One region of the Streptomyces sp. NPDC085927 genome, then DNA from elsewhere that is predicted to be linked to it. Evidence: predicted binding sites of a transcription regulator. Region 1 holds the regulator's gene; each other region holds the start of a gene.
The links. The regulator HrcA, encoded in region 1, represses chaperone genes, less so after heat shock. The targets are predictions, from matches to a motif close to TTNGCACTCNGNNNNNCNGAGTGCNAA.
Positions count from the first base shown of each region.

Region 2: groL (chaperonin GroEL) is a predicted target of HrcA. The motif match lies at 1,666-1,692, and genes of this name have one in related genera.
Region 3: groES (co-chaperone GroES) is a predicted target of HrcA. The motif match lies at 1,630-1,656, and genes of this name have one in related genera.
Region 4: ACIF80_RS10910 (FmdB family zinc ribbon protein) is a predicted target of HrcA. The motif match lies at 2,066-2,092, and genes of this name have one in related genera.

Region 1 covers NZ_JBITSN010000002.1:24,708-28,756, forward strand. The annotation lists gene ACIF80_RS05040 (DUF3097 domain-containing protein) at 1-724, opposite strand, end outside; gene ACIF80_RS05045 (MBL fold metallo-hydrolase) at 768-1,493, opposite strand; gene hrcA (heat-inducible transcriptional repressor HrcA) at 1,654-2,670, shown strand; gene dnaJ (molecular chaperone DnaJ) at 2,671-3,807, shown strand.
Region 2 covers NZ_JBITSN010000003.1:163,399-167,447, forward strand. The annotation lists gene thrC (threonine synthase) at 1-485, shown strand, start outside; gene ACIF80_RS09780 (MoaD/ThiS family protein) at 482-757, shown strand; gene ACIF80_RS09785 (cold-shock protein) at 1,189-1,392, shown strand; gene groL (chaperonin GroEL) at 1,857-3,479, shown strand; gene ACIF80_RS09795 (NADH:flavin oxidoreductase) at 3,925-4,049, shown strand, end outside.
Region 3 covers NZ_JBITSN010000001.1:735,995-740,043, forward strand. The annotation lists gene groL (chaperonin GroEL) at 1-1,057, opposite strand, end outside; gene groES (co-chaperone GroES) at 1,175-1,483, opposite strand; gene ACIF80_RS03310 (polysaccharide deacetylase family protein) at 1,771-2,628, opposite strand; gene ACIF80_RS03315 (polysaccharide deacetylase family protein) at 2,628-3,512, opposite strand; gene ACIF80_RS03320 (methyltransferase domain-containing protein) at 3,769-4,049, shown strand, end outside.
Region 4 covers NZ_JBITSN010000003.1:401,923-405,971, forward strand. The annotation lists gene ACIF80_RS10900 (hypothetical protein) at 1-333, opposite strand, end outside; gene ACIF80_RS10905 (S-methyl-5'-thioadenosine phosphorylase) at 781-1,623, opposite strand; gene ACIF80_RS10910 (FmdB family zinc ribbon protein) at 1,702-2,055, opposite strand; gene ACIF80_RS10915 (MFS transporter) at 2,416-3,708, opposite strand.

The sequences.
Region 1 (4,049 bases):
AGCCGAGGATGTGCTGCCACGCCTCGCCGGTGTTCGCCACGCGCCACCCCAGAGCCCGGCACACCCCCGTCTTCCAGTCCTGGCCGCGCGGGACGCGCGGCCACGCCTCGATGCCCAGGGACGACGGCTTCACCGCCTCCCAGATGTCGATGTACGGGTGGCCCACCACCAGGGCGTGCTCACTGGTGACCGCCTCGGCGATGCGTGACTCCTTCGAACCCGGCACCAAGTGGTCCACCAGGACCCCCAGCCGTGCGTCCGGGCCCGGACCGAACTCCTCGACGATCGCCGGGAGGCCGTCGACGCCCTCCAGGTACTCCACGACCACGCCCTCGATGCGCAGGTCGTCGCCCCACACCTTCTCGACCAGTTCGGCGTCGTGCCGCCCCTCGACGTAGATGCGCCCGGCACGCGCCACGCGCGCCCGTGCGCCCGGGACGGCCACCGAACCGGACGCCGTACGGGTCGGCCGGGACGGACCGGCGGCGGGCCGCACCAGCGTCACCACGCGCCCCTCGAGGAGGAAGCCGCGCGGCTCCAGGGGGAACACCCGGTGCTTGCCGAAGCGGTCCTCCAGGGTCACCGTGCCCGCCTCGCAGCGGATCACCGCGCCGCAGAATCCGCTGCCGGGCTCCTCCACCACCAGACCGGGCTCGGCCGGCACCTCGGGGACGGGCCGGGACTTCTTCCACCCAGGGGTCAGGTCAGGAGAGTACGGGCGCATTCTGATGACGATAGGAGAAGCAGGCCCCCGTTCGGCCGAAGGTTCAGCCCGACACGCCGACACGAGCCGCGAGGGCGTCGCGCTGGGCCCGTACGAACGCCGCGTCCACCACCGCGCCGTGGCCGGGAACGTACACCGCGTCCTCGCCGCCCAGGGCCAACAGCCGGTCCAGGGCGCCCGGCCACTGCGACGGCACGGCGTCCGGGCCCGCCTGCGGTTCGCCGGACTCCTCCACCAGATCGCCGCAGAACACCACCCCCGGGTCGCCGGGCACCAGCACCGCGAGGTCGTGCGCCGTGTGCCCCGGGCCCATGTTCGCGAGGAGTGCCCGCCGTCCGCCGCCCAGGTCGAGCGTCCACTCGCCGGCCACCGTGTGCCGGGGCGTGACCAGCGCGTCCACCGCCTCCTGGGCCTTCCGCGTGTCCAGACCGTGGCGCTCCGCGTCCGCGCGCAGTTCCTCGTGCCCGCGCGCCAGCACCGTGTCCAGGCCCACCGCGCCGAACACCTCCGCGCCCGCGAACACCGCCGCCCCCAGCACATGGTCGAAGTGGGAGTGGGTGAGCGCGAGATGCGTCACACGCCGCCCGGCGAGCGCCTGCGCCTCGGTCCGCAACCGCGCGCCCTCGCGCAGGGAGGAACCGGCGTCCACGAGCAGCACCGCGTCCGCGCCGACCACGAGCCCCGCCGTGCAGTCCCACACCGGAAGCCGGCACCGCCCCACTCCCGGCGCCAGCCGTTCCCACCCCGACTCTTCCCAAGCCACCGTCATACCGCGACGCTAACGGCCTACGGCTTTCGCCGCGCGACAGCGTGGGACCGGCCTTGCCCGAGGAGTACCCCCCGGCCGTACACTGGGCGGGGAGACTGGCACTCGCGTGCGAAGAGTGCCAGGGAAGATACCGGACGGACGGCTTCTGGAGGTGTGCGTGATGCTCAGTGAACGCAGGCTCCAGGTGCTGCGCGCCATCGTCCAGGACTACGTCGGCACCGAGGAGCCCGTCGGCTCCAAGGCCCTCACCGAGCGGCACAACCTGGGCGTCTCCCCGGCCACCGTGCGCAACGACATGGCGGCCCTGGAGGACGAGGGCTTCATCGCCCAGCCGCACACCAGCGCCGGGCGCATCCCCACCGACAAGGGCTACCGGCTCTTCGTGGACAAGCTCGCCGGCGTCAAACCGATGACCGCGCCCGAGCGGCGCGCCATCCAGAACTTCCTCGAGGGTGCCGTCGACCTGGACGACGTCGTGGCCCGCACGGTGCGGCTGCTCGCGCAGCTCACCCGGCAGGTCGCCGTCGTGCAGTACCCGTCGCTGACCCGTTCGACCGTGCGGCACGTGGAGCTGCTCCCGATGGCGCCCGCACGCGCCATGCTGGTGCTGATCACGGACACCGGGCGGGTCGAGCAGCGCATGGTCGACTGCCCGGCGCCGGTCGGCGAGGCGACCCTGGCGGATCTGCGGGCGCGGCTCAACAGCCGTGTCGCGGGCCGCCGTTTCACCGACGTACCATCCCTCGTCGAGGACCTCCCCGAGGGTTTCGACCCCGAGGAACGCGGTACGGTCTCGACCGTGCTCTCCACTCTCCTGGAGACGCTGGTCGAGGAGAACGAGGAGCGGCTGATGATCGGCGGCACCGCCAATCTGACCCGCTTCGGGCATGACTTTCCCTTGGTGATCCGGCCTGTTCTGGAGGCGCTCGAGGAGCAGGTCGTGCTCCTCAAGCTGCTCGGAGAGGCGAAGGATCCGGGCGTGACCGTCCGTATCGGTCATGAGAACGCCCACGAGGGACTCAACTCCACGTCCGTCGTGTCGGTGGGCTACGGTTCGGGCGGCGAGGCGGTTGCCAAGCTCGGCGTGGTCGGACCGACACGCATGGATTACCCGGGAACGATGGGAGCGGTACGAGCAGTGGCACGGTACGTCGGACAGATCCTGGCGGAGTCGTAAGTGGCCACCGACTATTACGCCGTACTCGGCGTACGCCGGGACGCGTCGCAGGAAGAGATCAAGAAGGCCTTCCGGCGACTCGCCCGCGAGCTGCATCCGGACGTCAACCCGGATCCGAAGACGCAGGAGCGGTTCAAGGAGATCAACGCCGCCTACGAGGTGCTGTCGGACCCGCAGAAGAAGCAGGTCTACGACCTCGGCGGCGACCCGCTCCAGCAGTCCGGCGGCGGTGGCGCGGGCGGCTTCGGCGCGGGCGGCTTCGGGAACTTCTCCGACATCATGGACGCGTTCTTCGGCACGGCGTCGCAGCGCGGTCCGCGCTCGCGCACCCGCCGCGGCCAGGACGCGATGATCCGCCTCGAAGTCGAGCTGGACGAGGCCGCGTTCGGCACGACCAAGGACATCCAGGTCGACACGGCGGTCGTCTGCACCACCTGCAGCGGCGAGGGCGCCGCCCCCGGCACCACCGCGCAGACCTGTGACATGTGCCGCGGCCGGGGCGAGGTCTCGCAGGTCACGCGGTCCTTCCTGGGCCAGGTCATGACCTCGCGCCCCTGCCCGCAGTGCCAGGGATTCGGCACCGTCGTCCCGAACCCGTGCCCGGAGTGCGCGGGCGACGGACGGATCCGTTCCCGCCGCACCCTGACGGTGAAGATCCCGGCCGGTGTGGACAACGGCACGCGGATCCAGCTGGCGGGCGAGGGCGAGGTCGGCCCCGGCGGCGGTCCCGCCGGCGACCTGTACGTCGAGATCCACGAGCTGCCGCACAGCACCTTCCAGCGGCGCGGCGACGACCTGCACTGCACGGTCACCCTCCCGATGACGGCGGCCGCCCTCGGCACCAAAGTGCCGCTGGAGACGCTGGACGGAATGGAGGAGGTCGACATCCGGCCCGGCACCCAGTCCGGCCAGTCGATCCCGCTGCACGGCCGGGGCGTCACGCATCTGCGCGGCGGCGGCCGGGGCGACCTCATCGTGCACGTCGAGGTGCAGACCCCGGGCAAGCTCGACGTCGAACAGGAGCGTCTGCTGCGCGAACTCGCCAAGCTCCGCGGCGAGGAGCGCCCGCTGGGCCAGTTCCAGCCGGGCCAGCAGGGCCTGTTCTCCCGGCTGAAGGACGCCTTCAACGGGCGCTGACGGGTAGGGGCGACGGGCACTGACAGGTGCTTTTCCGCGGGGACCGGACGAGGTCCCCGCGGTGCCCTCCCGGAAGCGGGCCGTGCCAAGGGCAGGGCCGTCGGATCCGATGCCGCGCCGTTTCCGGCCCTTCGTCGATCCCCCGATCCCTCTCCGGTCCCTCTCCGACCCGCTTTCGACCTGCCTTCGGCCACCTCTGATCCACCTCGATCCAATTCGGAGATGTCCGAAGGACGTGGCAA
Region 2 (4,049 bases), on a different contig from region 1:
AGGGGCTGCGGGAGCTGATCGAGCTCGGCCTCGTCGAGGACAGGCCGTACAAGATCTTCGGCGCCCAGGCGGAGGGCTGCTCGCCGGTGTCGGCCGCGTACAAGGCGGGCCACGACGTCGTCCGGCCGCAGAAGCCGAAGACCATCGCCAAGTCGCTCGCCATCGGCAACCCCGCCGACGGCCCGTACGTCCTGGACATCGCGCGCCGCACCGGCGGCGCGGTGGAGGACGTGACGGACGAGCAGGTCGTGGAGGCCATCCGGCTGCTCGCCCGGACCGAGGGCATCTTCGCCGAGACCGCGGGCGGCGTGACCGTCGGCGTCACGAAGAAGCTGATCGAGAACGGCGACCTGGACCCGGCCCTGACCACCGTCGTGCTCAACACCGGCGACGGTCTCAAGACGCTGGACGCGGTGGCCGACACCGGCCTGACCGCGACCATCCGCCCGAACCTGGACTCCTTCCGAGAGGCTGGCCTCGCATGAGCGTGACCGTTCGCATCCCCACCATCCTGCGCACCTACACCGGCGGCAGGGCCGAGGTCGGCGCCGAGGGTGCCACGCTCGGCGACGTCATCGCCGACCTGGAGAAGAACCACACCGGGATCGCCGCCCGGGTCCTCGACGACCAGGGCAGGCTGCGCCGCTTCGTCAACGTCTACGTCAACGACGACGACGTCCGCTTCGAGCAGGGCCTTCAGACCGCGACCCCGCACGGCGCGGGTGTGTCGATCATCCCGGCCGTCGCCGGCGGCTGATCATTACCATCGGTAATCACGCTTACTGAGCGTTCACCGGATTGCCCCCTCCGTGAGAGAAGCGGAGGGGGCAATTCCATGGGGTTGAACGCGATAGAGTCGGGGAACACGGCCCTGATTTCCCCCTCGGGAACCATTAATTCCTGCCGCCCGCCCGACTGGATGTAGCCAAAGTCTGGGCCCTTTCTGCGGCTTTTGCGGCGTTTGCCCGGTCTGACTTGCCCTGAAATCGGACGAATTACCGTCACATTCCGGACCGGCGACGTCGAGATTTCTCGTCCGATTGACCTGTTGCAGAGGGCAGTTGGGCAGATACATTCAGCCGCGGTCGACGCGTTCCGGCGCACGCCCCCAACCGTTTGGGGAGTGAGGTCTGACCCGGATCCGCGAAGTGCGGATCTGTGCAAGGGCCAGTAATAGGGGAGTTAGGCATGGCTCAGGGCACCGTCAAGTGGTTCAACGCGGAGAAGGGATACGGCTTCATCGCGGTCGACGGTGGTGCGGATGTTTTCGTCCACTACAGCGCGATCCAGATGGACGGCTACCGCACCCTTGAAGAGGGCCAGCGGGTCGAATTCGAGATCTCGCAGGGCCAGAAAGGCCCGCAGGCCGACATGGTTCGCGTCACCGCCTGAACGCGTTACCAGCAACCACGAGAATTTTCCTGCCAGTGAAGGGCTCGTGTCTCCGGGGTCACCCCGGGGCGCGAGCCCTTCGCCTTGCCCGGGACCCGTCCCGCCGCTTGCCCCGGAGGCCCGGGGGTGCGCCCTTCCCCTGCTCCGCTTGCCCGCCCTGCCCCCCGCCCCTGTCCCCTGTTCCGTCCCCCGCTCCGCCCCCTGCCCCGTCCTCCTGTCCGCCTTGTCCGGGTGTTCGCGGGTGGCTGAGTCGGCCGCCGATCCTCGAAGGCGCTTGCACTCGCATGGGTCGAGTGCTAATCATTGCGTTAGCACTCTGAAGGTGAGAGTGACAACGTAAGGACCGGGTCGGTGAGGCCCGCAGGACCGGTGGAGCAGGGAACCGCCGGGTCTGTGAGCCGTCCGTCGCGGGCGCGGGCGCGGTCCTGGAGTCATCACCCCCAGTCCTGGAGGGACCACTTCACATGGCCAAGATCATCGCGTTCGACGAGGAGGCGCGGCGCGGCCTCGAGCGCGGCATGAACCAGCTCGCGGACGCCGTCAAGGTGACGCTCGGCCCCAAGGGCCGCAACGTCGTCCTCGAGAAGAAGTGGGGCGCCCCCACGATCACCAACGATGGTGTGTCCATCGCCAAGGAGATCGAGCTCGAGGACCCGTACGAGAAGATCGGCGCCGAGCTGGTCAAGGAAGTCGCCAAGAAGACGGACGACGTCGCCGGTGACGGTACGACCACCGCGACCGTTCTCGCCCAGGCCCTGGTCAAGGAGGGCCTGCGCAACGTAGCCGCCGGCGCCAACCCGATGGCCCTCAAGCGCGGTATCGAGAAGGCCGTCGAGGCCGTCTCCGGTGCCCTGCTGGAGCAGGCGAAGGACGTCGAGACCAAGGAGCAGATCGCCTCCACGGCCTCCATCTCCGCCGCCGACACCCAGATCGGCGAGCTCATCGCCGAGGCCATGGACAAGGTCGGCAAGGAAGGCGTCATCACCGTCGAGGAGTCCCAGACCTTCGGTCTGGAGCTGGAGCTCACCGAGGGTATGCGCTTCGACAAGGGCTACATCTCGGCGTACTTCGCCACCGACATGGAGCGTATGGAGGCGTCGCTCGACGACCCGTACATCCTGATCGCCAACTCCAAGATCGGCAACGTCAAGGACCTGCTGCCGCTCCTGGAGAAGGTCATGCAGTCGGGCAAGCCGCTGCTGATCATCGCCGAGGACGTCGAGGGCGAGGCCCTGTCGACCCTGGTCGTCAACAAGATCCGCGGCACCTTCAAGTCCGTCGCGGTCAAGGCCCCGGGCTTCGGCGACCGCCGCAAGGCCATGCTCGGCGACATCGCCATCCTCACGGGCGGCGAGGTCATCTCCGAGGAGGTCGGCCTCAAGCTGGAGAACGCCACGGTCGATCTCCTGGGCCGGGCCCGCAAGGTCGTCATCACCAAGGACGAGACCACCATCGTCGACGGTGCCGGCTCGGCCGACCAGGTCCAGGGCCGCGTGAACCAGATCCGCGCCGAGATCGAGAACAGCGACTCGGACTACGACCGCGAGAAGCTGCAGGAGCGCCTGGCGAAGCTCGCCGGCGGTGTCGCGGTCATCAAGGCCGGTGCCGCCACCGAGGTCGAGCTCAAGGAGCGCAAGCACCGCATCGAGGACGCCGTTCGCAACGCGAAGGCGGCCGTCGAGGAGGGCATCGTCGCCGGTGGCGGCGTGGCCCTGCTCCAGGCCTCCTCGGTGTTCGAGAAGCTGGAGCTCGAGGGTGACGAGGCGACCGGCGCCAACGCCGTGCGGATCGCGCTCGAGGCCCCGCTGAAGCAGATCGCCGTGAACGCCGGCCTCGAGGGCGGTGTCGTGGTGGAGAAGGTGCGCAACCTGACCCCGGGTCACGGCCTGAACGCCGCGACCGGCGACTACGTCGACCTGGTCAAGGAAGGCATCATCGACCCGGCCAAGGTGACGCGTTCCGCGCTGCAGAACGCCGCGTCGATCGCCGCGCTGTTCCTGACCACCGAGGCCGTCATCGCCGACAAGCCGGAGAAGGCCGCCGCGGCCGCTCCGGGCGGCATGCCGGGCGGTGACATGGACTTCTGAGCCTGATTCACCTCAGGTTCGGACCCGGTCCGTCAGTACCGAGGGCGGCACTTCCTGCGACGCAGGGGGTGCCGCCCTCGGGCGTTTCCGCGAGCGGGGCTCGGTCGGCGTAGTCCTTCGGCTCCTCGGTGTCGAGAGTGATGCCCACCGGGGGCGGGAGTGATGCTGACCGGGGGCGGGAGCCCGACGGTCGCGCCCCGGGGGGAGGGGGGACCGGGACTGCTGGTAACGGCTGTCCTTTCGTGTCGTTTCCGGGGCATCGCGGCGCGGAGCCCGGCCGCACGGGTCCGGACCGTGGTGGCGGACAGGGGCGGGTGAGTGTGGCCGGGGTCACGCTCGAGGGGGAGGGGTGGGCGGAATGCCTTCCCGTGGTCGTCGGTTGGGGCAGGTGTGCATTTAATGCATACGCACATACTGACTGGTATCCACAGCGAGGAGCCCCCACGTGACCGTCACCGCCACGGAGACCGCCGCCCGAGCCGCCGCGATCCTCTCCCGTCCGGCCGTGATCAACGGCCTGACCGTCCCGAACCGCATCGCGATGGCACCGATGACCCGCATGTTCTCCCC
Region 3 (4,049 bases), on a different contig from region 1:
TCTCGGCCTTGATCTGGCCGACGCGACCGGTCACGTCCTCCTTCTTGCCGCCGCCGTCGACGAGCGTGGTGTCGTCCTTGGTGACGGTGACGCGGCGGGCGGAGCCCAGCACGTCCAGGCCGACCTGGTCGAGCTTGAGGCCGACCTCCTCGGAGACGACCGTGGCGCCGGTGAGGACGGCCATGTCCTGCAGCATCGCCTTGCGACGGTCACCGAAGCCGGGGGCCTTGACCGCGACGGCGTTGAACGTGCCGCGGATCTTGTTGACGACCAGGGTCGACAGGGCCTCGCCCTCGACGTCCTCGGCGATGATCAGCAGCGGCTTGGAGGAGTTGGCCTGGATGACCTTCTCCAGCAGCGGCAGCAGTTCGGCGATGGAGCCGATCTTGCCCTGCGTGATGAGGATGTACGGGTCGTCCAGGACGGCTTCCATGCGCTCCTGGTCCGTCACGAAGTACGGCGACAGGTAGCCCTTGTCGAAGGCCATGCCCTCGGTGAAGTCCAGCTCCAGGCCGAAGGTGTTGGACTCCTCGACGGTGATGACACCGTCCTTGCCGACCTTGTCCATCGCCTCGGCGATGAGCTCGCCGACCTGCTGGTCCTGGGCGGACAGCCCGGCGACGGCGGCGATGTCGGACTTCTCGTCGATCGGCCGGGCCGAGGCGAGCAGGTCCTCGGAGACGGCGGCGACGGCGGCGTCGATGCCCTTCTTGAGGGCGGCCGGGGAGGCGCCGGCGGCGACGTTGCGCAGGCCTTCGCGGACCAGGGCCTGGGCCAGCACGGTCGCGGTGGTCGTACCGTCACCCGCGATGTCGTTGGTCTTGGTCGCCACCTCCTTGACCAGCTGGGCACCGAGGTTCTCGAACGGGTCCTCGACCTCGACCTCGCGGGCGATCGTGACACCGTCGTTGGTGATGGTGGGGGCGCCGAACTTCTTGTCGATGACGACGTTGCGGCCCCTGGGGCCGATCGTCACCTTCACCGTGTCGGCAAGCTTGTTGACGCCGCGCTCAAGGGCGCGACGGGCGTCCTCGTCGAACTTCAGGATCTTCGCCATGGCAGCGGGAGCCCTCTCGGAAATCTGGGGTGAGAAAACACTGCGCCCCGGGCGCCCGGCTCAGTAAGCGTGTCGGGACCAGGGGCGCAGTTCGGAGCAAATCTGCTACGAGGTGACTTACTTCTCGATGATCGCGAGAACGTCGCGGGCCGAGAGGACGAGGTACTCCTCGCCGTTGTACTTCACCTCGGTGCCGCCGTACTTGCTGTACAGCACGATGTCACCGACGTTCACGTCGAGTTCGACGCGCTTGCCGTCCTCGATGCGGCCGGGGCCGGTGGCCAGGACAACGCCCTCCTGGGGCTTCTCCTTGGCCGTGTCCGGAATGACCAGGCCCGAAGCCGTGGTCTGTTCGGCGTCGAGCGGCTGGACCACGATGCGGTCCTCGAGCGGCTTGATGGCAACCTTGGAGCTGGCGGTCGTCACGATCCGACCTCCCCCTTCGGAGATCTCACGGGGTTAACTGTCTGAGGTGGCGACCAGGTGGATCCGTCGTCGCGGGTGCCGGACCTGCCCGTCGCTGTGTTGGCACTCTCCAGGGGGGAGTGCCAGAACCGAGACTATGACCGCGATTAGCACTCGGTCAAGCGGAGTGCCAATTCACTGCGTGGCGCCGCCGGGATTCTCGGGTACACCGGTCCGAGAATCCGGGCTGTGTTCGAGGGCTCACCCCCAAGCCCTACGAGCGGGGGAGTACCCCCGGAGGGGCTCATTCACCGGACGTAGTCCTCCAGCCTCCCGACCTTCAGTCCCTGCTCCTCCAGCTCGCCCAGCAAACGCGTCGTCCGTTCCGCAAGGGTCAGCGGCGGGGCCTCGCCCGCGGGGACGGAGATGATGTCGCCGGGGGCCAGGCGGTGGGCGCCACGGGTGTACGTGAGGGTGCCGTCGCCCTCCAGGGCGACCCGCCAGAGCACGACCGCCGCGATGCCGCAGTCGGCGGCGGCCCGGAGGGTCGTGGTGTCGTACGTGCCGTAGGGCGGGCGGAACAGGTGGGGGCGGATGCCGAAGCGGGACTTGAGCTTGCGCTGCTGGCCGCAGATCTCGGCGCGCTGACCGGCGTAGGGCAGGCCGCGCAGGGCGGGGTGGTCGAGGGTGTGGTTCTGCAGACTCGCGCCGACCGAGCGCAGCCGGGCGAAGTGGCCGTAGCCGGGCCCGACCACGCTGTCCGTGAGGAACATGCTGACGGGGAGGCGGCGCCGGCGTACGAGGTCGATGAAGCGGGGGTCGCGTTCGGCGCCGTCGTCGTAGGTCAGGAAGACGACCTTGTCCCGGGTGGGGACGTGGTCGACGACGGGCGGGCGGCCGGGAGCGGAGCTGTTCAGCGGGGAGCTGTTCGGAGTGGGGTGGTTCGGAGCGGAGCGCCCGGACGACTGACCCGCACCGTCCCCGGCGCCCTTCCCCACCTCCGCCTCCGCCGCTTCCTCCTCCACCGCCTTCCCCGCCTTCGCCCCGGCCCCTTGAATCGTCGGGCCCGTGCCCGGCTGCGGCCCTGGCGGACCGCAGCCCGCCAGGGCCGCCGGAAGGACGAGGCTCGCCGCCAGGAGAACCGCCGTGGCCGCCCTCCGCCGGATCACAGGTAGTCCTCCAGGCGCCCCACCGCGTATCCCTCGGCCGCGACCTTGTCCAGGAAGCGGCGGATCATGTCGGGCATGGTGCCCTTCCAGGCGTCGCGGCCCCGGAAGTGGGAGAGGACGATGTCGCCGGGGTGCAGTTTCCTGTCCCACTCGCGGTAGTCCCAGCGGTCGACGAAGACCTCCTCGTTCCACAGCGGGGCGTACTCGATGCCGCAAGCCTTCGCCGCGCGCAGGGTGTCCTTGTTGTAATTGCCGAACGGCGGGCGGAAGAGGACGGGGCGGTCGCCGTACCGCTTCTCGATGACGTCCTGCATGCCGCAGATCTCACTCTTCTGGCGGGCGTAGGACAGGCCGGGCAGGTACGGGTGGTTCAGGGTGTGGTTGTGCAGGCCGACGCCCCGGTCCTGCATCTTCTCGAAGTACCCGTAGTCGTCCTTGATGACGTAGTCGCTGAGGAACGCGGTGTACGGGATCTCCAGCTCGCTCATCATGCGCAGGAAGGCGGGGTCCTTCTCGGCGCCGTCGTCGATGGTGAGGAAGACGACCTTCTCCTCGGTGGGGACGGTGGTGAAGACCGGGGGGAGGTCCAGTCTCCGGTGGCCGTCGACCTCGAAGCCCTTACGGGTGGTGATCCTGGGTTTCTCCTCCGGCGGGGGCGGGGCCGTCAGGGGCACCCGCTTGAGCCCCCAGCGCTTCGCGACGGCCACGCGTGCGGCGTGCGCGGCGCGCAGTTTGGTGGCGTAGGAGTCGAGTGCGCGGGCCGGGGGCGCCTGGAGGGGTTGCTGACCGCCCGCGGGCGGAGCGGCGGCGGGCGCCTTGTCGCAGCCCGAGACGAGAGGGGCGAGGGTCGCGAGGGTGAGTGCGGCGACACCGGCCCGCATGCCCGCCGTTGACCGCCTTTTGTCGTTTTGTCCTACTACTCGCATGGGGTCGGATCCTCGCAGTCCCCCGCGCCGGACCCGACCCGACACCTCGGCCGGCGGTACACCGTCCACCGACTGGCCGACAGCGGACCCGCGACTGGCCCACAATGAGCCGGTGAACGACCGCACCCCCCACCAGGCCCAGCCCCTCCCTCAGCCCGCCCCCCGGCACAGCCCCCAGTCCGTCCCCGAGTCCGTCCCCCAGCCCCTCGCCCTGCTGCTCACCTCCGAAGGCCGCGCCCTCCTCGACGAGGTGCGCGACACCGACCCGGCCCAGGAGCTCGCCGTCGCGACCCGGCTGCGCCGTGGGCATCCGGCGGAGCTCGTGTCCGCGGCACTCGGCCAGGCCCGGCTGCGCCGGCGGGCGGCGGCGAAGTTCGGGGCCGAGGACGCCGGACGGATGTTCTTCACGCCGAACGGGGTCGAGCAGTCGACCCGGGCGAGCGTGGCGGCGTACCGGGCGGGGCGGCTGAAGGAGCTGGGGGTGACCTCGGT
Region 4 (4,049 bases), on a different contig from region 1:
CACCCGCTCCTCGGCGGCGATGACATCGACCCGGTCGCCCGGCCGCAGCAGCCGCACGGTGGCGGCGTCGGCGATCCGCACCGGCGCCGTGACACGGGCTCCCGCGCGCCGTGCCCGTGCGACCCGGTCCTCCGTGGACGCCGGCCCGGCATGCGCGGTCGAAGTGCCCTCGGGGTGCCCGCGCGACCGGTCTGCCTCCCGGGGACCGCCCGCCGCCACCAGCGCCACCGCCGTGACGGCGAGACCGACCGCCACCACCCGCCTCCGGTGCCGGGCCGGCCGACCCGGCCGCAGCAGCCCGCCACGCACCCGCACCGGTGCGAAGTGCGGCACCTCGCAACGGGGCGGGACACCGGCCCAGGGCGGGTGCGGAGCTACGGCGGGACGGGAGGGAGAAGCCGAGGGAGTCGGCGAAGGGGAGGGGGAACGAGGGGAGGCATAGAAGGTGGAACGGGGGGAGGAGGGGGACCGGAGCGAGGGCTGCCGCAGAGACGATGGAGAGGGCGACGGCGGGAACGGGGGAGGGGACGACGGCGGGAACGACACGGGACCACCACCTGCGACGAGGGATCGGCTTGCGGACCCCACGATGAGGCTTCCCGCCGTTCTCCGCCGGAGCCTGTGGACAGACCACGGCCTGTGGAAAACTCCCTCACCCGACCGTGAACTGCGACCCGGCCGTGAGGTGTGCCCCGGCCGTGAGGTGCGACCCGGCCGTGGGCTGCTGCCCGGCCGGGCGCCGTGACGTGATCATGTGCCACGAGCCCCGCGCCGGCAGCCCTACGGCAGCGCGAAGCCCGGATCCATCCCGCCCAGCGCCGAGGCGCACAGGCAGTCCCGCTCCTCGGTCGCCGGCAGCGCCGCCACCGCGTCGAAGAGCACGTTCCGCAGCCGGTCCACGTTGTCCGCGAACACCCGCAGCACCTCGTCGTGCGAGACGCCCTCGCCGGTCTCGGCGCCGGCGTCGAGGTCGGTGACCAGGGTCAGGGACGTGTAGCAGAGCTCCAGCTCACGGGCGAGTGCCGCCTCGGGGTGGCCGGTCATGCCCACCACCGACCAGCCCTGCGCCTGGTGCCACAAGGACTCGGCGCGGGTGGAGAAGCGCGGCCCCTCGACCACGACCAGCGTGCCGCCGTCCACCGGCTCCCAGTCCCGCCCGCGCGCCGACTTCAGGGCGGCGGCCCGGCCGGTGGGGCAGTAGGGATCGGCCAGCGACACGTGCGCGACGTTCGGGACGGTGCCGTCGGGCCGCGGCAGCCCGTCGAAATAGGTGCCCACCCGGGACTTCGTACGGTCCACGAACTGGTCCGGAACCAGCAGCGTCCCCGGCCCGTACTCGGGCCGCAGCCCCCCCACCGCGCACGGCCCGAGCACCTGGCGCGCGCCGACCGACCTGAGCGCCCACAGGTTGGCCCGGTAGTTGATCCGGTGCGGCGGCAGATGGTGGCCGCGTCCGTGCCGGGGGAGGAAGGCGACCCGCCGGCCGGCCAGTTCACCGAGGAAGAGGGAGTCGCTGGGCGCCCCGTACGGGGTGTCCACCTGGACTTCGGTCACGTCGTCGAGGAAGGAGTAGAAACCGGAGCCGCCGATCACGCCGATCTCGACGTTCGCCTTGTTCGCCATGCTCCGCACCCTAACCGGCCCCGGAAACGCCGAGGACCCCGTCGTCGCACGACGACGGGGTCCCGTAAGGATTCGGCCTCAGGCGGCGGTGCTGCCGGCGGTGCTGCTGGAACTGCCGGACCCGGACGACGAACCGGAGCCCGAACTCGAACCGGAGCCCGAGGAGGACGAGGAAGAAGACGAGGACGAGGAGTCCGAGGAGGAGCTCGTCGACGAACCGGACGTCTTCGACGCCGGCGTGCTGCTCGACGAGGAGCCGCGGCTGTCGTTGCGGTAGAAGCCGGAGCCCTTGAAGACGATGCCGACCGCCGAGAACACCTTCTTCAGGCGCCCCTGGCAGTTCGGGCACTCGGTAAGAGCGTCATCGGTGAACTTCTGCACCGCCTCGAGGCCCTCGCCGCACTCGGTGCACTGGTACTGATAGGTGGGCACTGTCTTCCTCCTGGCACTCTCACTCGATGAGTGCTAACGATCGTCAATGGTAACCCGTGCCGCAAGTGATCGGCGTAACGTACGTCACCCCGCCACGGGCGACGGCCGGAGCGTGACCGTCACGAGGACGGGCCTCCGTCCGTGCTCTGCGCGTGCCCCGGACACGCTTCGCGGCGTGGCTTCCCAGGCGGGAAGCCACGCCCGCGGTGTCGTCACGGCTCCGCGTGCGTGCGCGGACGAACCCGGCGGGGGTCTGCGCGGCGGCCTGCGAGTGCGTCGCATCTCACTGATCGCTGCCCACTGCCCACTGCTCACTGCTCACCGACCACCCATCATTGCTCATTGCTCATTGCTCATTGCTCATTGCTCACTGATCGCGACGTGATCGCGCCGGGCCGCGCCGCGCGTGACCTCGCGGGTCGCCCGGGGCGGTACCAGCCGTGACCGCAGGGCCAGCAGTGTCACCAGGGCGAGCACCGTGCCGCCCATCGGCACCAGGAACCCGGCACCGGACCAGAGGCGGTCCTCCAGTTGCCCGGAGACCGTGACCGCGGCCGCCTGGCCGAGTGCCACCGCGCCGGTCAGCCAGGTGAAGGCCTCGGTGCGGGCACCGGCCGGGACCAGGTCGTCCACCAGGGTGTATCCGGTGATCAGGGCGGGCGCGATGCACATGCCGACCAGGAGGCCGAGCCCGCCGAGGAGCAGCGCCGAGTGGGCGGTCCACAGGGCGGAGGCGGTCACCGCGAGCGCCACGTACCCGATGACCAGGCGCCGCTCGGGAGCGGCCTTCCAGGCGATGGCGCCGCAGGCGATGCCGGAGAGCATGTTTCCCGCGGCGAAGACGCCGTACAGGACGCCGTTCAGTCCGGGTTCGCCGATCGACTCGGTGTACGCGGCCAGTGACACCTGCATACCGCCGAAGACGGACCCGATGCCCAGGAAGATGACGATCAGGACGCGCACTCCGGGGACGCGGAGTGCGGAAACGTGTTCCACGCGCGCGTGCCCGCGGGCGGCCACCTCGGGCTGCGTGCCCTTCTGCGCGGCGAACAGCAGACCGCCGACCAGGGTCAGCGCGGCCTCGGTCATCAGGCCCGCCGCCGGGTCCACGGTCGTGCACAGGGCGGTGGCCAGCAGCGGTCCGACGACGAAGGTCAGCTCGTCGGTGACGGACTCGAAGGCCGCCGCCGTGGTCATCAGCGGGGAGTTCTTGAGCTTCACGCCCCAGCGGGCGCGCACCATGGGCCCGACCTGGGGCACCGAGGCGCCGGTGGGCACAGCGGCGGCGAACAAGGCCCACAGCGGGGCGCCGTTCAGCGCCAGCGCGGTCAGGGTCAGTCCGGCCAGGGTGTGGACCAGGACGCCGGGGACGAGGACGGCGCGCTGTCCGTAGCGGTCGGCGAGCCGGCCGCTGTAGGGCGCGAACACGGCCATGGAGACGCCGGTGACCGCCGCGACGGCGCCGGCCACGCCGTACGAACCGGTGGTGTGCTGCACCAGCAGCACGATGGAGAGGGTGAGCATCGCGAACGGCTGGCGTGCCGCGAAGCCGGGGAGCAGGAACGTCCAGGCGCCGCGCGTGCGCAGCAGTCGGCCGTATCCCGGACGGGAGGTGGCCGCAGAGTCCTTCGACGTGGTGACCGTGGATGCCACGGCCCGTGCCTTTCTGCCGCCTGGTGGCGCGTGGGCCCTGGTGTCGGGCGCGCCGAGAGCTGTCCTCTTGCGCTGACTGCGGTAGATGCCGGTGCCACAGCTCAGGGCGTGCCGGCCGCCATACGGTCGCGCCAGCTCTGCGTCAGGCAGAGTTGGTTCGATCTGGGTACCGTTTGCATGGTACAGGCGGTTCCAGGTATACACAGGCGCCAGGTGCTTGTGACCCTGTGAAAGCGAGCACAGGAAAGCCGCGTCCCTGCGAATGCCGGGTCGTGGCCCGGCCCGGCCCGATTCGGCCCGACCTGCCCCGCACGCCGCAGTGTGGCGAGAGGCGACGTGAA